Regions from separate parts of the Paenibacillus sp. FSL R5-0749 genome, predicted to be linked through region 1. Evidence: riboswitches for the same ligand, from Rfam matches in the RefSeq annotation. Region 1 holds a riboswitch; each other region holds the start of a gene.
What was found. A riboswitch is a leader RNA that binds a small molecule or an ion and turns the genes downstream of it on or off. The one in region 1 is predicted to bind S-adenosylmethionine.

Region 1 (6,158 bases):
CGCCATACAGATGAGTGAGGGATACCGACCGCAGTTACAGGGGTTATTTCATGAGAATGATGATTTGAAGTTGCGCAGTTATGGTGGGCAGCGACTCCATTGTTACAGTGAGTTATACGGCAATGAGCAGTTATATACGGATTTGTGCGCCTGGCGTAGAAAGAGAGCCGTGTCTGACCGGAAGGCACCGTATTTTATTGCAACGAATCGTCTGCTGCGTTTGATCAGTGCCTTTGTGCCGCAATCGATGGATGAACTGATGCAATTGCCGGGCGTAGGGGAGAGCAAAGCGACCGACTATGGTGCGGAATGGATGGAGATTACGAACGGGTTGGAGCGTTCAACGACATTCCCGCTTGAATGGGTGTACACGGCGCTGAAGGAAGAAGAGTATGAGAACTGGTTATACAAGCAGAGAGAGCAGAAGTACAAACAGGAACTTGATAAGTTCACCACGCGCAAGCAGGTGCTTGAAGGCATGAAGGAAGGGCATACGTTAGAAGAAATCGTTAATCGATCCGGATTATCCCGACGCGAGTTGATTGAGCTGTTAGAGACACTGGATCTCGAAGGTTATGACACCGATTGCCTTCTTGATGTGGAGCTTGCTGTGATGCCAGAGAACGAACAAGAGGCTGTATGGAGTGCATATGAGGAGCTGGGAGATACGTTCCTGAAGCCAGTATTACATAAGGTGTATGGAGCGGAGAAGCCCGACGGAGGAAGTCTGGAGCAGGTCTATGAAAAACTGCGCATGATTCGCATCCGCTTCCGTCGGCATGCAGAGACAGAGCGGAATGTAAGTTAGTTGCAGGGTATAGAAAAAGACGACGCGTTCCTCCAAGAGGAGCGCATCGTCTTTGTTATTTCGTACGAGTTCATACCCAGTCTTTTTTGCGGAAAATGAAGAACATGCTCAGGCCCAGTGTAACCATCAGGCCAATTACAACAAAATAGCTGTATTTCCAGTTAAGCTCGGGCATATTCGTAAAGTTCATACCGTATATTCCGGTAATAACCGTCAGCGGCATGAAGACCGTGGTAATGGCGGTAAACACACGCATGATCTCATTCGCCCGGTTCGCTATACTGGATTGGTAGGCTTCTCGCAAGTTGCCCATCAGGTCGCGATAAGTCTCAAAGGTTTCCGAAATTTTTACGGCATTTTCATAGATGTCACTGAAATACTTTTGCAGTTGATCATCGATGAGACGCAGATCTTTTTTGTTCAGTGTGTTAATGACCTCTTTCTGAGGTCCAAGGACTTTTTTCAGCCACAGAATCTCACTGCGCAGCCCGATGATTTCATTCAGATGTGACTTTTTGGTATGCATCAGAATGTCTTCCTCAAGCTTCTCAATCCGTGCTTCAATTCGGTCACCTACGGTGAAATAATTATCAACAATCAAGTCAACCAGCAAATAGAGCAGACGATCCGGTGTACTGATTTCCTGTTCCCACAGGATTGGTTTCAGTGTGCGCAATTCGCTGACCTTTTGCTTCGTAACACTAATAATAAAATGTCTGCCAAGGAACAAGTTGACTGCACGCAGAAAAATCTCTTCATCATCGAAACGTATGCTATTGATTACAATAAAATAATGGTTCTCATAAATTTCAATCTTCGGACGTTGTTCTTCGTCACTAAGACAGTCTTCCACAGCCAGATCATGCATCAAGAACAGCGGTTGAAGTACCGCCAAATCGTCTACATCTGCATCAATCCAGTAAAATCCTTCCGCTGGTGGAGTCAGCGCCTGCTGAATATCGTCCACCGGAATAAACACACCGTTGTTTACCAACCGGATTTTCATCGTTAATCTACTCCTTCTGCACCCGCCAACTCGGCGGATATTATCATTATGGGCGCAAAAAGAACAAATCAGCCGGTCGGCAGCGGAGCCTGGAGATCAGGGCTGCGTTCACTATATAATCAAACGGAAGTCACGTCCCGCTGCCGGCATGCTGATGTCAATTCTCTATGCAGTTTGTCGGAATTCGGCTGCCAGTCAGGCCTCGGGTCGCCATCCATTTAATATGTCACCTCTCACATAAGGGTTTATAACACCTTGTTTAGTATACCGCTGGTACAAGGTGCTTTCAAGCGCAAAAATGTGTCTATTTCGCGCCCTGAGGCAGTGTATGACAACGGATGAAGAACGGTTCCGATCTGGACAGCAGACAGAGAACTGCACCTTGACGTAAAGGCATTAATGTAATAAAGTAGACGGTGAACCATATTAAATTACAATCTAATACAGCGAAATCTTATCAAGAGTAGGTGGAGGGACTGGCCCGATGAAACCCGGCAACCGGCGGTATACCGCACGGTGCTAATTCTTGCAGCGACCTAGTGTCAAGTGGCACTGTTGTAACTGAGAGATGAGAGAGGCGCATATCTATTTACATATGACCTTTCTCGAAATCCGAGGAAGGTCTTTGTCATATGCCCCGACTTCTCAGCAGTGATTTTCGCTAAGGAACTTGAGGTTGTTTGTAACGTTGGATGAAGGAGCAATTCAATGTTTTTACAAGCTCAAGGCAGTCTGTCACTGTATTGATATGAAGACATCAAGCCAGTGGCAGCTGCATCTATCTATGCACAAGGAGGAGTTAGACTTACCATGCCAATCAAAATTCCGGATACTTTACCAGCAAAAGAAGTACTTGAAGGAGAGAATATCTTCGTCATGGATGAAACTTCTGCATACCAGCAGGATATTCGTCCACTCCGTATCGCTATATTAAACCTGATGCCGACAAAGGAAACGACCGAAACACAATTGCTTCGTCTGGTCGGAAACACGCCTATTCAGGTGGATGTTGTTCTCGTACACCCAAAATCCCATACGTCGAAGAATACGTCTCAGGAGTATTTGGATCTGTTCTATAAAACCTTCGACGAGATTGAACACCGCCGTTTCGATGGCATGATTATTACGGGTGCCCCGGTGGAACAGATGGATTTCGAAGACGTGAACTATTGGAATGAGATCCAGGAGATCTTCGAATGGACCAAAACCAATGTGACTTCAACCCTCCACATATGTTGGGCTTCCCAAGCAGGTTTATACCATCATTTTGATGTGCCGAAAGTACCACTTGATGAAAAGTGCTTTGGCGTTTTCCCACATACGATCAATAAACCACATGTTCCATTGTTGCGTGGATTTGATGAAGTATTCAACGTTCCACATTCCCGTCATACGGAAGTGAGACGCGAAGATATTGAAAAGAATGAAAATTTAGAGATTTTGGCTGAATCCGAGGAAGCGGGTATCTTCCTGGTTGCGACCAAAGACGGCAAACAAATTTTTGCCACAGGTCATGCCGAGTACGACCCGTTCTCATTAAAGTGGGAGTATGACCGGGATGTAGCCAGAGGGTTGGATATTGCATTGCCTAGACACTATTATCCAAATAACGATCCTTCCCGTGTGCCACCGGCTACCTGGCGCGCTCATGCCAACTTATTATTCTCTAACTGGCTCAATTACTATGTGTATCAAGAAACACCTTACGATATTGGCCCGCAAATCTAATCGAGATTACAGGAGGATGCAGCAATGGAAGACAACAACAAGTTGAAAATCGAAAGCCGCTTAGCACAAATAGGGTCCATCAATGAACCGGTAACAGGCGCCATTAACTTTCCGATCTATCAATCCACTGCGTTTCGCCACCCGAAGCTAGGACAAAGCACGGGGTTTGATTATATTCGTACGACGAATCCAACCCGTAAGGTATTGGAAGAAGCAGCCGCAGCGCTAGAGTCTGGTGATGCGGGGTTTGCCTGTAGCTCGGGTATGGCTGCACTGCAAACGATCTTTGCCATGTTTGGTCAAGGGGATCATCTGATTGTATCGTTGGATCTATACGGTGGAACCTATCGTCTGCTTGAACGCATTCTGTCTCGTTTTGGCGTAACTGCCAGTTATGTAGATACGAATGACCTTGCAGCACTGGAGAAGGTTCGTCAGCCAAATACCAAAGCGGTATTTATTGAGACACCAACCAATCCATTGATGATGATCACCGATGTGGAAGCCGTTGCTTCCTGGGCGAAAAGTTACAACCTGTTGACCATTGTTGACAACACGTTGTTGACTCCATTTTTCCAACGTCCGATTGAACTGGGTGCCGATATCATCATTCATAGCGCTACCAAATATCTGGGCGGACACAATGATGTGCTGGCCGGACTAATTATAACCAAGGGTGAGGCATTATCTGCAGAGATGGCGTTCCTGCATAATTCCATTGGAGCGGTATTGTCTCCAAGTGACTCCTACCAGTTGATGAAAGGGATGAAAACGCTGGCTCTTCGCATGGAGCGTCATGAGTACAATGCGCTTACCATTGCCAAATATTTGCTTGAGCATCCAGCAGTGGGTGAAGTGTATCATCCAGGCCTGTCGGATCATCCAGGGTATGAGATACAAAATAAACAATCCACAGGTAACACAGGTATTTTCTCTTTTAAAGTGAAGGATGCACGTTACGTTGAACCATTGCTGCGTCATATCAAACTGATTGCTTTTGCCGAAAGTCTCGGTGGAGTGGAATCACTCATGACCTACCCAGCGGTACAAACGCATGCGGATATTCCGCTTGAAATTCGTGATGCTGTAGGTGTCGATGACCGACTGCTCCGGTTCTCTGTAGGCATTGAACATGCGGATGATCTGATTGCAGATCTTGGCAATGCTCTGACAGCTGCACAACAGGAAGTTGAAGGAGGCGTGCACTCATGAGTGAGTCCAACAACAAGCCCAATTCTGAATTGAAATTTGATACCAAATTGCTTCATTTTGGTGATGAAATTGACAAAACAACTGGAGCCTCCAGTGTGCCAATCTATCAAGCCTCAACCTTCCATCATTTTGATATCTTCAATCCACCTCAACATGATTACAGTCGTTCGGGTAATCCGACACGTCAGGCTCTGGAAGATTACATCACACTGCTGGAGGGCGGAGCGCGAGGATTCGCCTATTCATCGGGGATGGCTGCGATCTCCAGCGTGTTCATGATGTTCTCCGCAGGGGATCACATGATTGTAACGGAAGATGTATATGGAGGCACGTATCGGTTGCTTACTTCCATATTAAGCCGTATGCAGATTGAGACGACTTTTGTGGACATGACCAATATAGATGAAGTAAAAGCGGCGCTCAAGCCAAACACCAAGGCAGTTTATATGGAAACACCATCCAACCCTACTCTGCGTATTACGGATATCGCTGCCGTAACTGACTGGTCGAAGGAACATGACCTGATCACGATTCTGGATAACACCTTTATGACACCGTACTATCAGCGTCCAATTGAGCTTGGTGTGGATATCGTCGTACATAGTGCTACCAAGTTCCTAGGGGGGCATAGTGATGTGCTGGCAGGCTTAGCAGTTGCTCGCACGGAATCACTTGGCGTACAACTGAAACAGTTGCAGAATGGACTTGGAACTGTACTCGGGGCACAAGAATCCTGGCTTCTGATGCGCGGGATGAAAACCTTGGGGGCTCGTATGGCTCATAGTGAACGGAGTACAGCCAGACTTGCGGCATGGCTTAATGAGCGCAGTGATATTACCGCTGTCTTTTACCCTGGACTGGAGGATCATCCGGGCCGCGAGGCACATGAGCGCCAGTCAACAGGATATGGAGCTGTCGTTTCATTTGACGTCGGTTCAGGAGATCGTGCAAAAGCAGTTCTTAACCGGGTGAAGCTACCCATTGTTGCTGTAAGCCTGGGAGCTGTCGAGAGTATTCTGTCCTACCCAGCGATGATGTCTCATGCAGCAATGCCGGCTGAGGTTCGCCGGGACCGTGGCATTACAGACGGGTTGCTGCGTTTCTCGGTAGGTCTGGAAGATATCGAAGATCTGATTGTAGATTTGGAACAAGCACTTCAGGAATCCTAACAAAAGGGAGTATCCAAATACCCTTATGAGTATCACTTAAGTTCGGATAAATTCCATTCCATATGTAAAAATTTTTACTTATTTTTAAAGCACCTGTACATAAGGTGCTTTTTTTCACATGTAACCTGTGTTACGATATGTGGAGTACAGAAATGCGATGTTGCCACCAGAACTTGCTTCTTTTGAACAAGTTGGGACGGATCGTTATATAATTTCTCTTCATGAGGGAGGCTTT
Region 2 (6,158 bases), 3.2 Mb from region 1:
CGGACTATATAATCGTTGCCCTTCTGGAAGCCATTCTTCATCAAGTAGCGCTTGCGCGTATAATGTATGGTCACCTGCCTCTTCTTCACGATGGGTAAACAGGCCAGGCCAATATTCGGCCCGTGAGCCACGATGGGGAACCGAACGTGCGAACGCCAACACTTGTGTGTGGACTTGCTCCACCCCAAACAACAGAGCATATAGGCCTTTGCCAAACATGATCCGCTCATCCAACTTGCCAAAATGTTCAATGACGCGTCCCGCGAGGCCTGCTCCCCGACCAAGAGGAAAGACGATATGATTAAGCCCCGCCAAATTATGCAGATGGAATGCGGGTTTGGAGAGTACTTCTTTTTGAAAATAAGGATGTTGCACCACCCGGCTCTCGATATAATTCTGCTCATTAATAATTAATGCCACACTAAGCAGTGAACTGCACCGTTCCAGCCAAAAGCGTTCCCAAAACGGCGTCATAAACGCAGATACGTGAAAGTGTGACAAGAGATGGAAACAGCTTCGTCCAATCCGGCGACTGTTCATATACAGCTGTAGCTGGGGATATGCATCCTGGAAAATGAGTGCATTGCATCGCTCCAGCAGCCGATACATATGCTCGCGATCGCTCTGATTCTGCAGATTATGCATTAAGTCACTCTGAAGATCTGTCATGTGATATCCGCCGTTGCGAGAGACCATATGGGCCAGCAGAGCCCAATGCAGTTCAGGGTATTGCTCATAACATTCCAGATAGGCTGACGTGCGGGTAACATTACTTCGGTTATGCTCCTGGGTCAGTGTCTTTATCTCTTCCAGAATGATGCAATCTTCTTCACAGACGAGTGCGCTTTGAACCTGGTCCGCGCGTGCAAAAGACTTGCTGCTGGCAGGTAACAGACGCTCTATCTCAGACTGTAGGGCGGCTGCCGTATCGGTATCCCACTCCATGTCACGCAATGGATGACGAAGCTGTGCTGAGGCTTGCCATGCAGCCTGTTTGCCACGCCAGATTTCCCGGGCAGCACCCGGAATGGAACGGACCATCTGCAAGAGGGATCCGTGATGCTGTTCGCTGGAAGAATCGGTTCTGGTGGAAGTCATGATGTGACATCCTTTCATGATGTTCTGGGTTTAAATTCACAGACCATGTGGTTTATTCTAAGTATGCGCTGATTATTTGACTTCCACTCGCCAATTTGCTTCACTTAGGATAAGACAAGGTACAGAAAGGGAGATGAACCGAATGGAACAGATTACTTCCAAACCGGCTTTTGATGTAGCCATCCAATCCCCACGTTTGACGATTGCCGTATTCAAGGCAGACTGGTGTGGTGACTGCAAATACATCGATCCGTTTATGCCTGAGGTTGAAGAGAAATATGCACGTGAACTGACTTTGATTGAGGTCGACGTGGATCAGGTTGGAACGGTTAGTGAAGAGCAGAATATTCTTGGCATTCCGAGCTTTGTGGCGTATACAGATGGGCGCGAACTCGTACGGTACGTGAACAAGCTGCGCAAGTCGAGAGAAGAGATTGAGCAGTTCCTGGATCGCGCAGTTGAAGTGTACAACACGATCCATAAATAAAGTTATATAAGTTATATTTACACAAACACTCCGATGACAGAATAACCTTTTGATCGCTGTTATTGTGTAAATGTTTCATTGAACTTATATAAAAGTATGACAGGTTCATGTTGTAAAAGGGTATACTAGATGAAACGCCATTTCTCTTGAAATAGGGAAATGGCGTTTGTGTGTTCGACATGTTTCTATGTTAGAAATTTGATGTACATATCCCCAGTGACCTATGGGTCATTATTTCATCAGACGTTAACATTTTGTCACAAAGCGCGGACGTCAATGAACATTTTATCCGGTATAATGAATTTAGTTGTGAAATAAGTGTCAAAGTATCGAAACAAGCGAAGGATATTCTTCGCCATCTTAAACCAACAGCGGGTGAGAAAAAATTGAAACACTTAACTTTATTTAAATGGTTAACCGTATTAACCTGTCTTGTCATGTTTCTGGCCACTTTTGGTGGAGGCATCGTAACCAAAACGGAATCGGGCCTTGGCTGCGGAACGGAATGGCCTTTATGTAACGGGAAACTCGTTCCGGCACATACTGTGGCTTCACTTATTGAATATTCCCATCGCGCTGTAAGCGCACTGGCTGGATTGTTGTCCATTGCCTCGTTTGTTGCTTTTCTGCTGTTTGGCAAGTCACGTCGTGACCTGCAATTGTTCTCTTTCTTAACCCTGGTATTTGTTATCGTGCAGGGGATCATGGGGGCTTTTGCCGTTGTCTTCTCCCAATCTTCAGCAGTCATGGCACTGCATTTCGGCTTTGCACTGATTGCTTTTGCTAGTTCCCTGATGATGGCGCTGGGCATAAGGCAGGAGGCAAAAGATGGCGGATTGGAGCGCCTGAATAAATACCCTCGGGTGAGCAAAAAATTCAGGAATCTGGTCTGGTTCTCTACCATTTACACATATCTCGTGGTATACACGGGTGCATTTGTGAGCCACACGAATTCTGCTGGCGGATGTTCCGGATTTCCGCTCTGTAACGGGCAGATTATCCCTGAGCTTTCAGGAGGGGTAGCGGTTGCTTTTGCTCACCGTGCAGCAGCAGCGTCGCTCGTCATTGTTATTGCAATTCTGGGTCATTTCGCTTACCGTAATCATCCAGACAACAAGGAAATGCGTACCCTTGGCGTGGTATCCGTTGTTCTCATCCTGATGCAAGTCGTGATTGGTATTTTCATGATGGTGACAATGAACCGCCCGGAAGTATATATGTTCGTAGCTCTCGCTCATATGCTGGATATCGCCATATTGTTCGGAGTTTTAACGTATATGAGTTTCCTGGTGTACAAGCTACATCGACCGGTTAATCGGTTCTAGATACAGATACAGTTCTCTTGAAGGTACTCGGCCTAATATGAAAGTCCACCATCCAGTGATGTACATCTTTGGACAGGTGGACTTTGTTTGATGTCAGGGGGATCAGGGCAACCTATGGCAAGCAGCAATTACGGAATGGATGAAGTGTTACGGTGATGAAATGTTGATTCGGAAAAGAGGAGGTTAAATATGCTGCGAACGTTGTTGGGGGAAAAACCGCGTATAAACGAAGGTAAATTGAAGGATGCGATGGACTCCATGGCGCATACACTTGAGCTCTTTCAGCGGCAAATGCATGTGGATCATGATCCCACGCATGACTATCGGAAACTGTATGTGTGGACTCAGGGACTCATCTCCTCACTGGATGAACTGGAGCAAAGCAGCTTCGCTGCAGCTCATTTTCGCAAAAAGGTCGTTGCAGGCTCAACGGACGACATGACGCCGACTGAAAAAGCTGAGTATGCCCGATATGTGTATTTCTACAAAGATGGCTTCATCCGCTGCTTTGCCATTTTGGATAAAGTCGGGACCGTATTGAATGAAATATTCCAGCTGAATACTTCAAATACAAAAGCGCATTTTTCTTATTTTACGGTGTTAAGGCAGTTCGATTTTGCGAGGGAGCATCATGATCTTGCATTGAAATTAATTCAGATCAAGGACTCATATCGGGAGCCGATGAGCAAGCTGCGCAAACGACGTAATATGGAAATTCACTACATGAACTCGGAAATGCACGATGACCTGTGGCAGTTACACCAGACTTTGCAAGGTAAGGTGAAGCTGGAGGATCTGAATCAGCATGTGCAGGAAATGCGTCAGGGCGTGGATATGGTCTGTGAAACGTTAACAGCCTCTTATCGTTATATCAATAAAATATGGCAAAGAAATAATTCCCTTTGACAAATCGGAATACTTGGAATATACTGAGTTTCAATTAGAGTGTTGCAATGACAAAGAATGAACAGATCATCTCAAAATTTACATTCACATTATAAAGCATGAACTACATGAACTTATAAAATCCTACAATAACATATTTCTTATCGAGAGCGGCGGAGGGACAGGCCCGATGAAGCCCGGCAACCGATTTGTAATGACATGATACATGTATCATTCGTTATAGATGTTAGGTGCTAATTCCTACAAAATGGTGCAAGGCACGATTTTGGCAGATGAGAAGGTATATTCTTTCACGTGAAGAGCCCTCTTTGTTTCTGCAAAGGGCTCTTTTTTGTACTTTAAGGGGAGTTTTCCTTTAGATCGGGTAAAGATACATGTAGGTGGTTGGAAAGGGGCAAGTGCGATTGATTGAATTAAAAGGATTAACCAAAACGTACGGCAAAGGAAAAAAGTCTACAACAGCGTTATCCGAGCTGAATTTGAACATCCAAAAGGGTGAAATCTACGGCGTTATTGGCCATTCCGGAGCGGGTAAAAGTACACTGATTCGCTGTATTAATTTGCTGGAGCGGCCTACGGAGGGTGAAGTATGGGTTGACGGGATCAATCTGACTGAACTGAGCAAAACCGAATTGCAGCAACAGAGACGCAAAATCGGGATGATTTTCCAACACTTCAATCTGTTATCCTCTGCAACGGTATATGATAATGTGGCTTTTCCACTAAAGCTTGTGAATACACCCAAGGATGCCATTGATCGCAAAGTGAAGGAGATGCTCAATCTCGTTGGTCTGGAGAACCATAGCAACAAATATCCAGCTCAATTATCAGGTGGACAGAAACAACGTGTGGGGATTGCGAGAGCACTTGCGAGTGATCCGAATGTACTTCTTTGTGATGAGGCTACTTCAGCGCTTGATCCGCAGACGACAAATTCAATTCTGAAGTTATTGCTCGACATTAACGAAAAGTACAACCTTACCATTGTGCTGATTACACATGAGATGCATGTCATTCAGAACATCTGTGATAAGGTGGCTGTCATTCATCAAGGTGGCATTGTGGAACAGGGACCTGTAACCGAAGTGTTCCTGAAGCCGCAGCATGCGATTACGCGGGACTTCATGATGCGTGACCATGAAGCTGGACTGGCTCTGGAAGAGACTGCTCTGGCAAATGCAGGCATTGAATTGCAGGCAGGTGTTGCATCGAAACTTGTGAAGATATCCTTTCTGGGGAACAAAACGTATGAAGCGATTTTGTCCAGGACGGTTCGCAAGACGGGTGTGGATTTTGCCATCCTGCAAGGGACAATCTCTACGATTAAACAGGTTCCTTATGGTCAGCTGACCGTTCGGTTCGAAGGTGATTCCAATGCGATTGATCGGACGATATCCGAACTAACCGCTGAGGGACTTGATGTGGAGGTGCTACGTTAGATGGATTTTTCAACAGTTCGTTGGGAAGAGGTTGGTAAAGCTTCCATAGAGACACTGCAAATTTTGGGTGTATCAGGCCTATTCACCGTTATCTTTGGTTTACCACTCGGAGTTCTGCTGTTTATGACAGCCCGATCTGCTTCGATCAAGTCACGGACGGTGTACATTATTTTGTCCTTGATTGTAAATATTTTGCGATCAGTTCCATTTATCATTTTGATTGTTGCTCTTATTCCATTTACTCGTTCACTCGTCGGTACAGCTACAGGTGTGTTAGGTGTTATACCTCCTTTGGTTATTTCAGCAGCTCCTTATTTTGCTCGATTGGTGGAGACAACGTTGCGAGAAGTTGACCGTGGTGTAATTGAAGCGGCTCAGTCAATGGGGGCATCCACCGGACAGATTGTAAGACGGGTGTTGCTGCCTGAGGCGTTACCTGGTCTGGTTGCTGGGATAACCATTACCATCGTTACGCTTGTCTCCTACACGGCGATGGCGGGCATGGTTGGTGGTGGTGGACTGGGAACGCTGGCAATCAACTATGGGTATTATCGTTATCAAAATGAAATCATGATCATATCCGTAGTGTCGATGATTATTCTCGTGCAAATTCTCCAGATGGCTGGAGATCGCTTAGTTACATTTTTCACCAGGAAATAACACATAGATAACATGTTGGCTGTGCAGTCATTCAAACGCCACATGAAAATATGATTAGAGAAGGGGTTTTACACATGAAAAAATGGTCATTCGCTCTACTTAGTCTTATGCTGATCGCGGTTCTCGCAGCTTGCGGAAACAACAAGGATGCCGATAGCGGCGCAGACAATTCAGCAGGTGCACCACGCACGGTTGAATTGAAAGTGGGAGCTTCACCTACACCACACGCAGAGATTCTGGAAA
Region 3 (6,158 bases), 2.9 Mb from region 1:
GAATGAGCCTCTGTCAGAGGGATTGATTCGTGGGCCCCGGATTGGTTTTACAGAGCAATTAAGCGATAACACAGGCATTTTACGTCGTTACGGAAGTGATCAGAGTCTCTTTATTCAAAAGTTTGAAGTGGGTTCACGGATCAAAAAAGAATTGGCGATAGCCTATATTCAGGATATTGCCGATCCCAATCTCGTTACTGAAGTCTGTAAGCGAATCGAAGAGATGGATATGGATTCGATGCTGGAATCAGGTTATGTGGAGCAACTCATCGAAGACAGTACCCTGAGTCCTTTTCAACAGGTACTAAATACGGAGAGGCCTGACCGGGTAATGGGTGCTTTGCTGGAAGGTAGGGTGGCTATTTTGTTGGATGGAACGCCATTTGTACTCGTTGTACCCGTGACCTTTAGCATGCTGCTTCAATCTCCCGAAGATTATTATGAACGTTGGATTCCAGGAACCTTTTTACGTATGCTGCGTTTTGTAGCTGCGATGCTGGCATTGCTCGCTCCTGCACTCTATATATCGTTTATTTCGTTCCACCCTGGTCTTATCCCGACCAAGCTGGTTCTGACGATTATTGAAACGCGGACAGGGGTACCGTTTCCTTCGATCATTGAAGTACTGATCATGGAAATTTCCATTGAAATTCTGAGAGAGGCAGGGATACGGCTGCCTAAACCGATTGCGCCAGCGATGGGTATCGTGGGAGGTCTGATTATTGGACAAGCAGCAGTACAAGCAGGAATCATAAGCCAATTCCTGGTTATTGTCGTTGCGGTTACGGCGATCTCTTCCTTTACCATTCCTGTCTATAGTGCAGGGCTAACTCTGCGAATTCTGAGATTTGCCGCAATGTTTAGTGCCGCAGTTCTTGGTTTGTATGGCGTGGTTATGTTCTTCCTGCTTGTGTGCACGCATCTGGCACGGCTCTCAAGCTTTGGCGTACCTTACGTAGCTCCGGCCGTCCCTTATCACATCAATGAATGGAAGGATTTCGTTATTCGTGCTCCGTTGAACATGATGAGAATGCGTCCCAAAATGACAAATCCGATCGATGAGGATCGTAAAAAGTAATCAAATTTTCCATCTACAGAAGCTCTGGAGGTGAACTAAAGTGAATGGCTCTCCACAAAAGATAACCACGACACAGGCCGTTATAATTATTGTGAATTACATGCTTGGTGCCGGGATCCTGACGTTACCTCGAACGACCAGTAAGGCCGTCGGAACACCGGATGTCTGGATATCCATTATTCTGTCGGGACTGATTATTGCAGGTGTCGGCATTGTTCTGGTTACCTTGTGTCGCAGATTTCCGGGGAAAACGGTATTCCAGTTCACCCGTGAAATTACGGGGAGCTGGATTGCTTACATATTGGGATTTGCCATGATTATGTATTTTATGGTGATTGCCGCATTCGAAATTAGAGTCATGGCTGAAGTAACAGGGATGTATCTGCTTGAACGTACGCCCACATGGGCGATTGTTATGGTCTTCATGTGGATCGGTATATATATGATCTCAGGCGGACTTGGTGTCATAATACGGGTGTTCGAGATTATTCTACCGATTACAATCATTATATTTGTCATTGAAATTCTGCTGAGTAATCAGCTATTTGAGATTGGAAATCTTAGACCAGTGCTCGGCGAAGGTCTTATGCCTGTTTTCAAAGGACTTAAGCCTTCTCTATTATCATATACGGGGTATGAGGTGATGCTAATTATGACTGCTTATATGAAAAATCCGAAGAAAAGCAATAAGGCGATGAGCTGGGGCATACTTATATCCACCATTATATATTTGATTACGGTTGTCATGGTTGTAGGTAGCCTGTCCCTGGATGGAATCAAAACTCGAACCTGGCCAACGCTGGATTTGGTGAGAAGCTTCGAGATACAGGGATTAATATTCGAACGATTTGAATCCTTATTGCTGGTCATCTGGATTATGCAGATTTTTTCGACTACCGCGATCACACATTACTGTGCTTCGGTGGGTATTCGTGATTTGTTCCGTTCCAAAAAAATGAAGGGGATTATGTATGGTCTGCTTCCATTCATTTATGTGACAGCCATGATGCCCAAAACGGTTGATGATACTTTTGCACTTGGAGATATGCTGGGTAATGCATCTGTGTTTTTATTTGGCATTCTTCCTATGGTGTTACTGTTGATAAGTCTGATTCGCAAAAAAGGAGGCAAACATGCATGATGCCATTTCGTATGCTCTTACGTTTAGCTTCTGCCTTTTGTATTCTGTTGACGCTGTCCGGATGCTGGAGCAGTCGAGAAATAGAGGATCTAAGTCTCTATGTTGGTCTTGGAATCGATGTAGGCAAAGAGACGGAATTCGAGAGAGACATTGCTGCTCAAGGAGGCTCATATCCTAAGAAGAACTATGTAACTGCCACGGTGCAGATCGCTCCGGGCTTCTCCAACAGTCAATCGAGCCAGCAATCCGGTTCTCCTTCTTCCGGCAAAACATCCTATTCCAATGAACAGCTCAGTGGAGATTCCATGTTGCAAATCTTCCGTCAGTTTGCGTTAAGGCGGGATCGGCCACTTATTGGACATCATCTGAAAGTTATCGTTGTCTCCAAGGATATCGCCAAAAAATATGGTTTGGACCAATTACTTGATTTTGTACTACGGGATAATGATATTCGACCGAACTGCCTGGTGCTGATCAGTCATCATTCTGCATTAGATGTGTTGACTTCACAAGATCCGTCTCGAATACCAGCATTCTATCTCACAGGCATTACGAACAACTCTTATATATCCAATAAAATACTTGATCCGGTTCTGCTGTCCAAGTTAGACGCACAAATGCAATCCGGATCGAGCTTCCTGCTCCAGAATGTATTAAACTCCGATGGAGAAGATAAGTTCTCCGGAGGGAGCATCTTTGATGGGAAAACGACCAAGTTCATCGGAGAACTTAGTCAAACAGATCTGGAAGGGTTGTCATGGCTCAATTCCAAAAAAAAGGGAGGCGTCTTGAAGACTCACAATAAAGAAGGATTCACCGTGTTGTTCGAAATGAAGAAGAAAAAGGTTAAAATTACGCCGAAGGTAGTTGGCAATGATATTTCATTCCATGTGAAGACTGAATCCGAAGGCTGGCTGATGGAGGATTGGCGCGCTCCCGAGGAAGAGGAAAAGGGTGAATATCTCAGAGAATTGGAAAAGGATTTTGCTGAACTGGCCGAACAACAGATTCGTCAGGTATTGTACAAACTTCAGCATACCTATAAAGTCGATGTTGCGGACTTTCGGGATAGCTTGCGTATTAAACATCCAAAAACATGGAAGAAGGTCAAGAACGATTGGGACCAAATCTTCAGCACCGTGCCAATTACGTATGATGTCAAGATATCCATCACCAATCCGGGGTCTTCCACAGAATAGCGAAGTATCCACGTATTATTTAAATGTTGACACACTCATGAACAATCGCTATATTTATAAAAAATCATTTTCTTATCCAGAGAGGTGGAGGGACTGGCCCTTAGAAACCTCAGCAGCAGATCTGAAGGATACTGTGCTAATTCCAGCGGGTGAACAGCCTGATAGATAGGAGCGTTTGTTTTTATTTGTCAGTAACGGCGCACTCTTTAGGAAGAGTGGGTCTTTTTTGTTTTTTCTGGATGAAGAAGTAGGGAGCAGCAGGTATGGAGAACAACAACGACAAAGGGCATTTTCAGCGGAAAATGCAGGCACGGCATGTGGTCATGCTCTCTCTGGGTGGCGTCATTGGAACGGGATTATTCCTGAGCTCGGGTTATACGATTCAGCAGGCGGGACCACTGGGAACTATTCTTTCCTACTTGATTGGAGCGATCGTAGTATATCTGGTGATGCTCTGTCTTGGTGAACTGACTGTTCATATGCCAGAGACGGGAGCATTTCATAGTTATGCGGCAAGATATATTGGACCAGCAACAGGCTATACGGTAGCTTGGTTGTACTGGTTAACCTGGACTGTTGCGCTTGGCTCTGAATTCACAGCCGCCGGTCTGCTGATGCAGCGTTGGTTCCCATCGGTAAATGTATGGATATGGAGCGCACTTTTTGCACTGATGATCTTTTTGTTCAATGCTTTAACGGTAAAACTTTTTGCGGAATCCGAGTTCTGGTTCTCATCTGTCAAAGTAGTTACCATCGTAATCTTCATTATTATCGGTGGTGCAGCCATGTTTGGGTTCATTCCCATGGCGGATGCTGAACCGGCTCCATTTCTATCAAATATTACCGCATCCGGGTGGTTCCCTCATGGGGCTACAGCGATATTGATGACTATGCTTGCTGTTAACTTTGCATTCTCAGGCACTGAGTTAATCGGTATTGCCGCCGGGGAGACGGAGAATCCAGAAAAGACGATTCCCAAAGCTATTTATACCACACTGTGGCGTTTGGTTATTTTCTTCATCGGAACGATTGTTATCTTGTCGGCCTTGCTGCCCATGTCGGACGCCAGTGTATTGGAAAGTCCTTTTGTAGCGGTAATGGAGCGGGTGGGTGTACCCTACGCTGCAGATATTATGAACTTTGTTATTCTGACGGCGATTCTCTCTGCTGCCAATTCGGGCCTCTATGCATCTTCACGGATGCTCTGGTCTCTGGCTGACAAAAGAACGATCTCTCCGTGGTTTGCCAAATTGACCAAGCGCGGGGTACCGCTGAATGCACTTCTGATCAGTATGGTGGGTGGTGCACTGGCTCTGCTGTCCAGCATTATTGCGCCAGGTACGGTGTATATTACGCTGGTCTCCATATCAGGTCTGGCTGTCGTTGCCGTATGGATGAGCATCAGCGCTTCCCAGTACATGTTCCGCAGACAGTATATCCGGGAAGGACATGCGGTCAAAGATCTGGTCTACCGTACACCACTGTATCCGGTGGTACCGATTGTTTCATTTATATTATGCCTGGCTTCATGTATAGGTATTGCTTTCGACCCGACACAGCGAATTGCGCTGTATTGTGGGATTCCATTTATCGCAGTATGTTACGCAGCTTATTATTTGACAGAACGTGTGAATAAGAAAAGAGGACAAGTACATGACACAAACACAACCGACTAACCCCATAGAACAGATCCTTCGTGAACATCCGGTCATGATTCTGGATGGAGCGCTGGCAACAGAACTTGAACAGCATGGATGTGATCTGGATGATCCATTATGGTCTGCTCGTGTGTTGCTTGAGAATCCGGATGTTATTGTTCAGGTCCATACGGATTATTTTCGAGCAGGAGCCGACTGTGCGATTACATCCAGTTATCAGGCGACAGTGGATGGCTTCCGCAAGAGAGGCATCGGCGAGCAAGCAGCGTTGGACCTGATTCGCAAGACGGTGGAACTGGCTGCACAGGCGAGAGATGACGTATGGGCAGAAGTGCAAACCTCTGATATCTCGGTGACAGGATTCTTGGCTCGGCCACGACCGTTGGTTGCTGCATCCGTTGGACCCTACGGCGCTTATCTAGCTGATGGATCGGAGTACATCGGTCACTACGGTGTATCAGATGAAACGCTGGCTGCATTCCATCGTCCGCGGATGGCCGCGTTGCTTGAAGCGGGTGCTGATATTCTGGCTTTTGAGACCATACCATCCTTGCAGGAAGCACAGGTGCTGGTTGATTTGCTGAAGGAGTTTCCTCATGCCTATGCCTGGCTATCCTTTTCATTAAAAGATGGGACAAGCATCAGCGAAGGTACGCCGCTTAAGACATGTGCACAGACGTTTGGCTCCGAGCCGCAGATCACTGCGATTGGCCTGAACTGTGCTCCTATGGAAGTGGTGACGGAAGCCGTGAGTATTTTGAGCCGTGCCAGCGATAAACCTGTTATTGTGTATCCGAACTCGGGGGAAGTATACGATGCAGCAACGAAGACGTGGAGTGGGCAGGGTTCCTGTGGCAGTATGAGTGATGCTTCGGAACAGTGGGTTGCTGCGGGTGCACGGATTATTGGCGGCTGCTGCCGTACAACACCGCATCAGATTGACGAGCTTGCGAAGAAGTGGCGAAAATAAATCATATCATTATGAGAAGCCCTTTCACATCCTATAGAGGTGTGGAAGGGCTTTTTTATAATGTTAGAGAATCCTTATTAGATTATTCGATAACCAGCATACGTGGCGATGT

Region 2: another riboswitch for S-adenosylmethionine. It lies ahead of MKY85_RS24710 (methionine ABC transporter ATP-binding protein); the one in region 1 lies ahead of metA (homoserine O-succinyltransferase).
Region 3: another riboswitch for S-adenosylmethionine. It lies ahead of mmuP (S-methylmethionine permease); the one in region 1 lies ahead of metA (homoserine O-succinyltransferase).

The regions. Positions count from the first base shown of each region.
Region 1 covers NZ_CP152005.1:1,975,497-1,981,654, forward strand. The annotation lists gene MKY85_RS08935 (HRDC domain-containing protein) at 1-808, shown strand, start outside; gene corA (magnesium/cobalt transporter CorA) at 879-1,814, opposite strand; SAM riboswitch class I at 2,266-2,389, shown strand; gene metA (homoserine O-succinyltransferase) at 2,625-3,542, shown strand; gene MKY85_RS08950 (PLP-dependent transferase) at 3,567-4,754, shown strand; gene MKY85_RS08955 (aminotransferase class I/II-fold pyridoxal phosphate-dependent enzyme) at 4,751-5,923, shown strand.
Region 2 covers NZ_CP152005.1:5,544,205-5,550,362, reverse strand. The annotation lists gene MKY85_RS24730 (DUF2515 family protein) at 1-1,098, opposite strand, end outside; gene MKY85_RS24725 (thioredoxin family protein) at 1,241-1,585, shown strand; gene MKY85_RS24720 (heme A synthase) at 1,972-2,910, shown strand; gene MKY85_RS24715 (Cthe_2314 family HEPN domain-containing protein) at 3,100-3,816, shown strand; SAM riboswitch class I at 3,954-4,095, shown strand; gene MKY85_RS24710 (methionine ABC transporter ATP-binding protein) at 4,221-5,255, shown strand; gene MKY85_RS24705 (methionine ABC transporter permease) at 5,256-5,915, shown strand; gene MKY85_RS24700 (MetQ/NlpA family ABC transporter substrate-binding protein) at 5,990-6,158, shown strand, end outside.
Region 3 covers NZ_CP152005.1:5,816,095-5,822,252, reverse strand. The annotation lists gene MKY85_RS26030 (spore germination protein) at 1-1,078, shown strand, start outside; gene MKY85_RS26025 (GerAB/ArcD/ProY family transporter) at 1,119-2,219, shown strand; gene MKY85_RS26020 (Ger(x)C family spore germination protein) at 2,216-3,418, shown strand; SAM riboswitch class I at 3,488-3,590, shown strand; gene mmuP (S-methylmethionine permease) at 3,682-5,094, shown strand; gene mmuM (homocysteine S-methyltransferase) at 5,072-6,046, shown strand; gene MKY85_RS26005 (FtsX-like permease family protein) at 6,129-6,158, opposite strand, start outside.